One region of the Rhizobium sp. BK049 genome, then DNA from elsewhere that is predicted to be linked to it. Evidence: predicted binding sites of a transcription regulator. Region 1 holds the regulator's gene; the other holds the start of a gene.
What was found. Region 1 encodes PhoB, which activates phosphate uptake and scavenging genes when phosphate is short. Its sites were predicted from a motif close to TGTCATNNANCTGTCAT; they were not measured.
Positions count from the first base shown of each region.

Region 2: FHT70_RS23445 (DUF2794 domain-containing protein) is a predicted target of PhoB. The motif match lies at 2,257-2,273, and genes of this name have one in related genera.

Region 1 is NZ_JACHYV010000033.1:52,889-58,177, reverse strand. Features, by position in the region: gene pstA (phosphate ABC transporter permease PstA) at 1-1,234, shown strand, start outside; gene pstB (phosphate ABC transporter ATP-binding protein PstB) at 1,250-2,065, shown strand; gene phoU (phosphate signaling complex protein PhoU) at 2,110-2,823, shown strand; gene phoB (phosphate regulon transcriptional regulator PhoB) at 2,949-3,632, shown strand; gene FHT70_RS26825 (GcrA family cell cycle regulator) at 4,255-4,788, opposite strand; gene FHT70_RS26820 (aspartate aminotransferase family protein) at 5,213-5,289, shown strand, end outside.
Region 2 is NZ_JACHYV010000025.1:93,275-98,563, reverse strand. Features, by position in the region: gene acnA (aconitate hydratase AcnA) at 1-911, shown strand, start outside; gene FHT70_RS23450 (thioredoxin family protein) at 1,257-1,997, shown strand; gene FHT70_RS23445 (DUF2794 domain-containing protein) at 2,296-2,697, shown strand; gene FHT70_RS23440 (GNAT family N-acetyltransferase) at 2,704-3,261, opposite strand; gene FHT70_RS23435 (Bax inhibitor-1/YccA family protein) at 3,369-4,097, opposite strand; gene FHT70_RS23430 (ABC transporter permease) at 4,270-5,289, opposite strand, start outside.

The sequences.
Region 1 (5,289 bases):
CGAGCGCCGGTTCCAGGCCTACGGTATCGCCGCCATCGCCTTCGGCCTTATCTTCCTCTTCGTCCTGCTATGGACGGTGATCGGCAAAGGCTACACCGCCTTCCAGCAGACGACGATCACCCTGCCGATCGAATTCGCCGAAAAGACGATCGATCCGAACAGCAAGCGGGCGACCGATCCTTCGGTGCTGATTGCCGCGAACTATCCGGTTCTGCTGCGCGACGCCATCGTCAAGCAGCTGAACATCAATGCATCGAGCCGTCCGGATGTGCGCGATGCAACCGCCATGCTCTCCAAGAGCGCGCCGATCCAGCTGCGCGATCTGGTCGTCGCCGATCCCTCGATCATCGGCAAGACGGTCAATGTCACCTTGCTCGCCGATGCCAATATCGATAGCGCCAACAAGGGCCAGATCGATCTTTCCGTCGATGAGAAGAACCGCAAGGTCAACGACAAGCAGGTCAACTGGATGAACCAACTGAAGGCGAGCGGCGCTCTTCAGAAGCAGTTCAACACCGGCCTCTTCGTCAACGGCAATTCCAGCCGTCCGGAGGCCGCCGGTCTCGGCGTGGCCCTCATCGGCTCGCTCTACCTGATGCTGATCGTGCTGGTTCTGTCGCTGCCGATCGGCGTCGCCGCCTCGATCTATCTCGAGGAGTTTGCGCCGAAGAACAGGCTGACGGACCTGATCGAGGTCAACATCAACAACCTCGCAGCCGTCCCGTCGATCGTCTACGGTCTTCTCGGCCTTTCCGTCTTCATCAACTTCATCGGCCTGCCGCGCTCGGCTTCTCTGGTGGGCGGCCTGGTGCTGACGCTGATGACCCTGCCGACGATCATCATCGCCACCCGCGCGGCCCTGCGCGCCGTGCCGCCCTCGATCCGCGCTGCAGCTCTCGGCCTCGGCGCCTCGAAAATGCAGATGGTGTTCCACCATGTCCTGCCGCTCGCCATGCCCGGCATCCTCACCGGCACGATCATCGGCCTGGCGCACGCGCTCGGCGAAACCGCGCCGCTGCTCTTGATCGGCATGGTCGCCTTCGTCGCCAACGCGCCCGCGACACCGCTCGAGCCCTCGACGGCCTTGCCCGTGCAGGTCTATATGTGGGCGAACGAGGCCGAACGTGCCTTCGTGGAGCGTACTTCGGGTGCCATCATCGTCCTGCTCCTGTTCCTGGTCGTCATGAACATGGGCGCCATCCTCTTGCGTCGTCGCTTCGAGCGCCGCTGGTAAACGGAGTCAAACATCATGAACATGCTGACGGAAGCTGCAGTTGAAAAGGCGCTGGATCAGAAGATGAGCAACGTCCCGTATAAAATGATCGGAGAGGATGTCTCCGTATACTACGGCGAGAAGCGCGCGCTTTTCGACGTGAACCTGAACATCCGCGAAAACACCGTAACCGCCCTGATCGGCCCCTCGGGCTGCGGCAAGTCGACCTTCCTGCGAAGCCTGAACCGCATGAACGACACGATCGAGGGGTGCCGCGTTACCGGCAAGATCACGCTCGACAGCGACGATATCTATGATCCGGATATCGACGTCGTCGAACTTCGCGCCCGCGTCGGCATGGTTTTCCAGAAGCCGAACCCGTTCCCGAAGTCGATCTATGAAAACGTCTCCTACGGCCCCCGCATCCACGGTCTCGCCAAGTCGAAGGCCGATCTCGACCAGATCGTCGAGAGCAGCCTGCAGCGCGCCGGGCTCTGGAACGAGGTCAAGGACCGCGTGCACGAATCCGGCACGGGCCTCTCCGGCGGTCAGCAGCAGCGCCTGTGCATTGCCCGCGCCGTTGCCGTCAGCCCGGAAGTCATCCTGATGGACGAGCCCTGCTCGGCCCTTGACCCGATCGCCACCGCCAAGGTCGAAGAACTGATCCACGAGCTCCGCGAAAACTACACGATCGTCATCGTCACCCACTCCATGCAGCAGGCCGCGCGCGTCTCGCAGCGCACCGCCATGTTCCACCTCGGCAATCTTGTCGAGGAGAACGACACCGACAAGATGTTCACCAATCCGGACGATCCCCGTACCCAGGACTACATCATGGGTCGCTTCGGCTGATCACGGCCATCCGAAGCCTTCCCCTTATTCGAGGACAAAGCCCCATGGCATCGACACATATTTATTCTGCCTATGATGATGATCTGAAGTTCCTTTCCAGGCGGATTTCCGAAATGGGCGGCCTGGCCGAACAGATGGTCGCCGAATCCGTCCGGGCGCTAGTCAACGGCGATACCGCGCTGGCGCAGAAGGTCATCTCCGACGACGTGATCCTCGATCATACCGAGCGCGAAATCGGCGACAAGGCGATCGTCACCATCGCCCGCCGTCAGCCGATGGCGGCGGACCTGCGCGAAATCATGGGTTCGATCCGCATCGCCGCCGATCTCGAACGCGTCGGCGACCTCGGCAAGAACACCGCCAAGCGCGTCATCGCCGTGCAGAGCACCGGCGTGCCCCGCAAGCTCGCCCGCGGCCTCGAGCATCTCTCCGAGCTGGCGCTTGTCCAGCTCAAGGAAGTGCTCGACGTCTATACGACACGCGCTGCCGACAAGGCGACCGCCATCCGCGAACGCGACAACGAGATCGACGCCATGTACACCTCGCTGTTCCGCGAGCTCTTGACCTACATGATGGAAGATCCGCGCAACATCACGAGCTGCACGCATCTGCTCTTCTGCGCCAAGAACATCGAGCGCATCGGCGACCATGCCACCAACATCGCCGAGACGATCTACTACATGGCAACAGGCGCCCAGCCGGAAGGCGATCGCCCGAAGGATGACAGCGCCAACACCGTCGGCGCCGCGACGGAATAATCCTTCCAAGATTGCGTGCGCGCCCGTTCGGGGCGCGCAAAGAGGTCGCAGCCAATTTCTGAATTTGCGCAGGACGCCTGCTTATACCCCCAGTTTAAGGCTTGTGCGCGAGGAGACGGACACGCATGATCCCGAGAGTCGCAGTTGTTGAAGACGAGGAAGCGCTCAGCGTGCTCCTTCGCTATAATCTCGAAGCCGAAGGCTTCGAGGTCGATACCATCCTGCGCGGCGACGAGGCCGAAATTAGGCTTCAGGAGCGCACGCCCGACCTGCTCATCCTCGACTGGATGCTGCCCGGCGTCTCCGGCATCGAACTCTGCCGGCGCCTGCGCATGCGGCCGGAAACCGAGCGACTGCCGATCATCATGCTCACGGCGCGCGGCGAGGAGAGCGAGCGTGTGCGCGGACTGTCCACCGGCGCCGACGATTATGTCGTCAAGCCCTTCTCGACCCCCGAACTCGTCGCCCGCGTCAAGGCGATGCTGCGCCGTGCCCGCCCCGAGGTGCTGTCCTCGGTGCTGAAATGCGGCGATATCGAGCTCGACCGCGAAACCCATCGCGTCCACCGCAAGAGCCGCGAAGTCCGCCTCGGCCCGACCGAATTCCGCCTGCTGGAATTCCTGATGTCGTCGCCGGGCCGGGTCTTTTCCCGCTCGCAGCTGCTCGACGGCGTCTGGGGCCACGACATCTATGTCGACGAACGAACCGTCGACGTCCATGTCGGCCGCCTGCGCAAGGCGCTGAACTTCTCCAACATGCAGGACGTCATCCGCACCGTCCGCGGCGCGGGTTATTCGATGGAAGCCTGAGGCTGAGGGAGTGTGTGGGGTGGGCGTTCCCGCCAAACGCACGGCAGTACGGCTTGTGAGGCCCCCCTTGCCGTCGTCGATCGCAGCCGCTTCGTCGCCAGCGTCATTGCGCCGGCGAGGCTTATGCGTCTCGGCTCCACCTTTCCATCGCGCCTGCAGAGCCGACTTGTCCCAGCATCACCTCGCCTCCGTCATCCCAGGGCTTGACCTGGCTTGACCCTGGGATCCATGCGGCCGGCGCTGCGGGAACAGGGATGCATCCAACAGCAGGGAAATTATGGAAGCCGAGTGCTTGGTTGTGGATCCCAGGGTCAAGCCGGGTCAAGCCCTGGGATGACGGAGCGCGTGGTTGGCGCTCTCGCCAAACGCGCCGGTGGTGCAACCTGTAGCACCCGTTTTTGCCGCCGATCCATCGCCGCTGCAGAGCCGTCGCGCCATCGCCGCTGCAGAACCAGCTTCATCGCACTGGCGTGGCTTATCTGTCCAGGCACCACTTCTCCTCCAAGCCCCGGGATGACGGAGTGTGGGGTTGGCTTGGTTGCTAAACGCAAAGGTCACTTCCCCGCTCGAATAAAAAAACGGGCCGCTCGGCCCGTTTTTTATGTCCGGCGATGTCGCCTTCTCAGCTGACCCGTGCCGCGGCCCGGCGCCTTTCGTTGATCGGCTGATAGGCAAGCTTCTGATGATAGCTGCAATAGGGCGAATTGTCGGGGGACTCGCAGCCGCAGAAATGGAAATCTTCCTTGAGCGGGTCGCCGACCGGCCATTTGCAGGTGCGTTCGGTGAGCTCCGTCAGGCCGAGGCGGCGAGAAATCGGCACGACCACATTGCCGGCCGGCACATATTCCATTTCCTCGACGGCATCGACCTCGATCTCTTCCTTCAGCATCGTTGCGCCCTGTTGACGGGTCACGGTGCGGGTGGTGATCCGGGAGGCGTAATTCGGCGCGCGGGGCGCGGATGTCTGGCGCTTCGGCGTGCGCGCCGCGGTGGCCGTGCCGCCGGCCTTGGCGCGGCCGGGAAGGCTGAGCCTGTGCACCTTGCCGATAACGGCGTTTCGGCTGACGCCGCCAAGCTGCGCAGCAATCTGGCTGGCGCTCAGTCCTTCGGCCCAAAGCTTCTTGAGTTTCTCGACCCGCTCGTCTGTCCAGTTCATGCCCTGTCTCCACCTTTTGCGTTGGTGATGGCAGAATCCCTCACCGTTGTCCCGGAAGCCTCCGAAACAAGAAACGCTTGATCAATTTTGGTGACTAGTTCCGCCGCATGCAGTCTAGTAATTGAACTTTAACCTAGTGTGAGGCTGACTCCGTGACAAGAGTCGCGGGAATCCGGATGAATCGAATTTCAAGTTTTCCCCAACTTGCTGCCTCTGCGTGGCATTTCTGCAATAATGCCTGTTGAAGGCCGAAAGTGCCGCTGCACAAGCCTGCTGCATAGGCTAAGGCGCCAGTTTTGTTGACATTGCAGCGCGAAAAGGAAATAGTACCGCTCGCCGCCGAAAGGCGGCATTTTTGATTTTTTGGACCTGGTTTTGTTAGCCGGAGTCCGTGCAAGACAACATTGAACGGGAGACCCGCGCCATGGCTGAAGCCGCGCCGCTTTATGACACCTATTCTCGCGCCCCGCTGCGGTTCGAGCGAGGCGAGGGCGTATGGCT
Region 2 (5,289 bases), on a different contig from region 1:
ACGAGGTGCAGGAGTTCATCCAGAAATACGTCACCCGCGAACTCTACGAAACCAAGTATGCCGACGTCTTCAAGGGTGATGCCAACTGGCAGGCCGTCCAGGTCCCGCCGGGCCAGACCTATGCCTGGGACGACAACTCCACCTATGTCCAGAACCCGCCCTATTTCGTCGGCATGGGCAAGAAGGGCACCGGCGTCTCCGACATCAAGGGCGCCCGCGTCCTCGGCCTGTTCGGTGACAAGATCACCACCGACCACATCTCTCCGGCCGGTTCGATCAAGGCGGCGTCGCCGGCCGGCGCATACCTCATCGGCCATGACGTTGCCGTTGCCGACTTCAACCAATACGGCACGCGGCGCGGCAACCATGAAGTGATGATGCGCGGCACCTTCGCCAATATCCGCATCCGCAATCACATGCTCGGCCCGAACGGCAAGGAAGGCGGCTACACGATCCACTACCCGTCGAAGGAAGAGACATCGATCTACGACGCCGCCATGCAGTACAAGGCCGAAGGCGTGCCGCTCGTCATCTTCGCCGGCGTCGAATACGGCAACGGCTCCTCGCGCGACTGGGCTGCCAAGGGCACCAACCTGCTCGGCGTCAAGGCCGTGATCGCCCAGAGCTTCGAGCGCATCCATCGCTCGAACCTGGTCGGCATGGGCGTCATCCCCTTCGTCTTCGAAGAGGGCACGACCTGGCAGAGCCTCGGCCTCAAGGGCGACGAGCTCGTCACCATCGAGGGGCTGGACAAGATCAAGCCGCGCGAGAGGAAGATCGCCAAGATCACCTATGGCGACGGCACGGTGAAGGAAGTTCCGCTGCTGTCGCGCGTCGATACGCTCGACGAGGTGATCTACCTCAACAATGGCGGCATCCTGCAGACGGTTCTGCGTGATCTCGCTGCCTGATTGTCGAGCATGATGCCGAAAAGTGTGAGCGGTTTTCGGAAAACATCATGCTCTGCTTCTTTGATGTAGATCCGGATTGAGATTTTAGGCCGAATCGGCCTGAAATCATCCGGATCTAGGAGATTGCTATGATAATGGCCGCCGGAGAGCAATTTCCGGCGGCTCCTCTTTGCGGCGACAGTATTCGATGGGGCTCACGATGATTTGTTTTCAGCGCTTTCCGGGCGAGCTACGTCTCACCCGTTCGTGACTTTTCGTTTGGACCCGGAAGGATTATTCGTACGTTCATGTCTCAGAGCCTTCGGTTCCTAAACGCCGCCGGCGCTGAAAAAGAGGTGCAGGTGAATGTCCCCCCGTTTCTTGATTTCGCTGATCGCCGGCGTTGCTTTTGCAGGCTCGCTGCATGCCGAAGACGGCAAGCCGAGAGGCGTCGTCGAGCTTTTCACGTCACAGGGCTGCTCCTCCTGTCCTCCCGCTGATGCCGCCTTCCGCAAGCTGGTGAACCAAGGCGATGTCATCGCGCTCGCCTATCACATCGACTACTGGAATTATCTCGGCTGGGCCGATACGCTGAGCTCGAAGGAAAATACCGAGCGGCAGTACGGCTATGCCAGGACGATGGGTCGCAGCAACGTCTATACGCCGCAAGCCATCGTCAACGGGCGCGGCCATTTGGCCGGCGCCGATCTCACCGGCATCAACAGCAAGATCGACACCTACAGCAGCGAAGGCAATGGGCTGACCGTTCCCATCAGCGCGGCGATGCGCGGCGACGAGCTGGAGATCAAGATCGGTGCCGGACAGGGCAAGGCCAATGTCGTCATGGTCTATTTCGACAAGGAGAAGACAATCGACGTTGAGAAAGGCGAAAACAGCGGAAAGAAGATCTCCTATCTGCACAGCGTCACCAACGTCGAAACCGTCGGCATGTGGGATGGCAAGGCGACCAGTCTGACGCTACCGGCGAGCGTCTTGCAGCGGCCGCAGCTCGAGGGCTGCGCAATCCTGCTACAGTCGGCCACGGCCGACGGCGATCCGGCGGCGATCCTCGGCGCGACCGTGGTGATGGCGGGAAAAAGCATCTGATATTTCACCCGAGTACGGGTGAAATGCGGGCGGCCCGGCCGAGCGTATTCGGGGCTGGGGTTAAGGTCGATACGCTCCGCCGGGCCCTTTGGCGCGCTGGCGCCAAACCGGGATGCATAAATCTCCCGCAAATGAGGCGCTGTTTTGACTGAAATGCGGCACAGGGGAGAAAGCATTGCTTGGTCCCCAGCGAACGTGACTGGACCTGCGGCGAATGTGAGGAGCGCCGCTCTTGCAATTTGCGGCGGCTCGGGCAAACTGTCACTCTCCTGTCACAAGCGGAGGCCTTGGAGACCTGATGACAGATCAGCCGGATTTGCGACACGGCGAAAGCCGCTCCGTCGACAATAGTTCCTCGGTCATCGTCGATCTCAGGGAATACAAACAAAGCAAGGACCCGCTTCCGGTGACTTTCCACCGGCGCGAGCTGGATGCGATCCTCTGGATCTACGGCCGCATGGTGGGCGAGGGGGAATGGCGCGATTACGCCATTGACCATCTGAAGGACAGAGCGGTCTTTTCCGTCTTCAAGCGCTCCGGCGAGATGCCGCTCTTCCGGATTGAAAAGAACCCGAAGCTTGCCGCCAAACAGGGTGCCTATTCCGTGATCAATATCAACGGCATGATCCTGAAGCGCGGACACGAGTTGAACCAGGTCCTCAAGGTATTCGACAAAACCTTGAAACTCGTGGACAAATAACTCTTATCAGCCCGCAAACAGCGTACCGGGGTAGGTGGAGGGATTCGGATCAGTTGTCATGCCCTCGCCGAGGCTGCGCTGCATGAGCATCGTGTCCAGCCAGTGGCCGTGCTTGTAGCCGGTGCCCTTCATCAGGCCGACCTCCACAAAACCTGCCTTCAGATGAAGCGCGATCGAGGCCGGGCTCGCGCCACCGATGACGGCCACCATCTGACGAAAACCAAGCGCGGTGCAGCGGTCGATCAGCTCGATCATCAGGGCCTTGCCGATGCCACGGCCGCGGGCTTCGGGGGCCAGGTAGATCGAATCCTCCACCATCCAGCGATAGGCGGGGCGGGTGCGGAAGGCCGACGCATAAGCGTAGCCCAGGAGTTTCCCGTCCCCATCGGCCGCGGCGATGTAGGGATATTGCTGACTAACTATCGCGGAAAAACGCTGGGCCATTTCGGCCTCGGAGGGCGGCGCAATCTCGTAGCTTGCAACGCCATTCAGGACCGAGTCACGATAGATCTCCGTGATGGCGGGGATGTCGGCTTGGGCGGCGTTGCGCAGGAGGAAGGACATCGAGGCGGCAGGTCCATCGGAAGAGCAGGCTCCTCTAAAATCATCCCTGCGAAACCGGCGCAACAAAAAAGGCGGCCGAAGCCGCCTTTTCGATCTCATTGCGCCTGTTATCTGCGGTTGCCCATGAACTGCAGCAGGAACATGAAGAGGTTGAGGAAGTCGAGGTAAAGCGTCAGTGCACCCATGATCGCCTTGCGACCGGCGACAGCGACGTCATCGGCTTCATAGTAGAGTTCCTTGATCCGCTGCGTGTCGTAGGCGGTGAGGCCTGCGAAGATCAGCACGCCGATCACCGAGATCGCGAACTGCAGCGCGGATGAAGCCAGGAAGATGTTGACGAGCGAGGCGATGATCAGGCCGAAGAGGCCCATGATCAGGAACGAACCCATCGCCGACAGGTCACGCTTCGCGGTATAGCCGTAAAGCGACAGTGCGCCGAAGGAGGCGGCGGTGACGAAGAAGGTCTGAACGACGCTCTGGCCCGTATAGACCAGGAAGATCGACGAGAGCGACAGCCCTACCAGGGCGGCGTAGATCCAGAAGGTGGTCTGGGCGGCGGAGACGCTCATCTGATGAATGCGGAAGCTCAGGAAGAAGACGACCGCAAGGGGGGCAAGGATGACGACCCAGCGCAACGGCGACTGGAACAGAAGCGCGCCAAACTGGGTGAGTTGGCCGTCCTGGACCGCGAAGTTGAATCCGAGATATGCGGCCACGCCGGTGATCGCCAGGCCCAGCGCCATCAGGTTGTAGACCTTGAGCATATATGCGCGCAGGCCTTGATCAATCATCTCGCCGGTCTGGACGCGGCTTTGATAGTTACGAAGATCAGCCATAGTTTCCTCTTACAAGCTCCGAAGGAGATACGGTGTCGGGTTCTCGACCCGGGCGCCGCTGCGGAGCTCCAGCATGCCTGCAGACAATATGAGGCTTTCGCCCTTTGCAAACAAGGGGCCTGCAACGGCGCGGCCGGTTAAATCGCCGTAAGGTGAAGGCCTTGGGACAGCTTCAAAGCTCGCGCAGCACGGGCGCCGCCTTCTGCCCGAGGATGCGCCAGGTGCCGATGAGGCCGATGCCGACTGTCAGAACGAGTGCCGTCACCAGCGTCAGGCCCGCCACGTCAGGCAGGAAGGCAGACGGCAGTCGCATGATGCGGGCGACGATGAACCAGGCGGCGATGGCGCCGGCAAAGAGTGCGAAGATCGCAGTCGCCAGTCCGAGGATCAGATATTCGTAGCTGAAGGCACGAATCAGCATGGCGCGCGTGGCGCCGAGCGTCTTCAGCACCACCGCATCGTGGGTGCGCGCCCTGTTGCCGGCGGCGAGCGCACCGGCCAGGACAAGAATCGAGGCGATGAGCGCCACCGATGCCGCGGCACGGATCGCTGTCGCAAGCTGCCCGACGAGCTGGTTGACGATGTCGATCGCGTCCTTGACTCGCACGCTGGTGATCGTCGGATAGGTATTGGTGACGGATTTCAGGATCGCCGCATCTTCGGCCGGCGTCGAGGAGGGATCGGTCAGGGTCGCCAGCCAGGCATGCGGGGCGCCGCGGAAGGTGTTCGGTGAGAAGACCATGACAAAATTGATCGACAGTGATTCCCATTGGACGCGGCGCAGATTGGCAATCTTTGCCGTGATATTGCGACCCAGCACGTTGACGGTCACGGTATCGCCGATCTTGAGGCCGAGCTCGTGCGCCTCTTCCGAGGAGAAGGAGACGAGCGGCTCGCCGCTGTAATCCTTGTGCCACCAGCTGCCTTCGGTGAGTGCAGCATTTTCCGGCAGCGTGTCGGCGTAGGTGATGCCGCGATCGCCGTTCAGCACCCATCGGCCGGCGGCCGGCACATTCATCTTGGTGACGTCCTCGCCGTTGAAGGCGACGATCCGGCCGCGCAGCATCGGCACCTCCATCAACTTGCCCTTCGGCGCCTGCGTCTGGACAAGATTGCGGAAGGCGTCGACCTCGGCACTCTGAATATCGACGAAGAAGAAGTTGGGTGCACCCTCGTTCATTCGGCCGGTCAG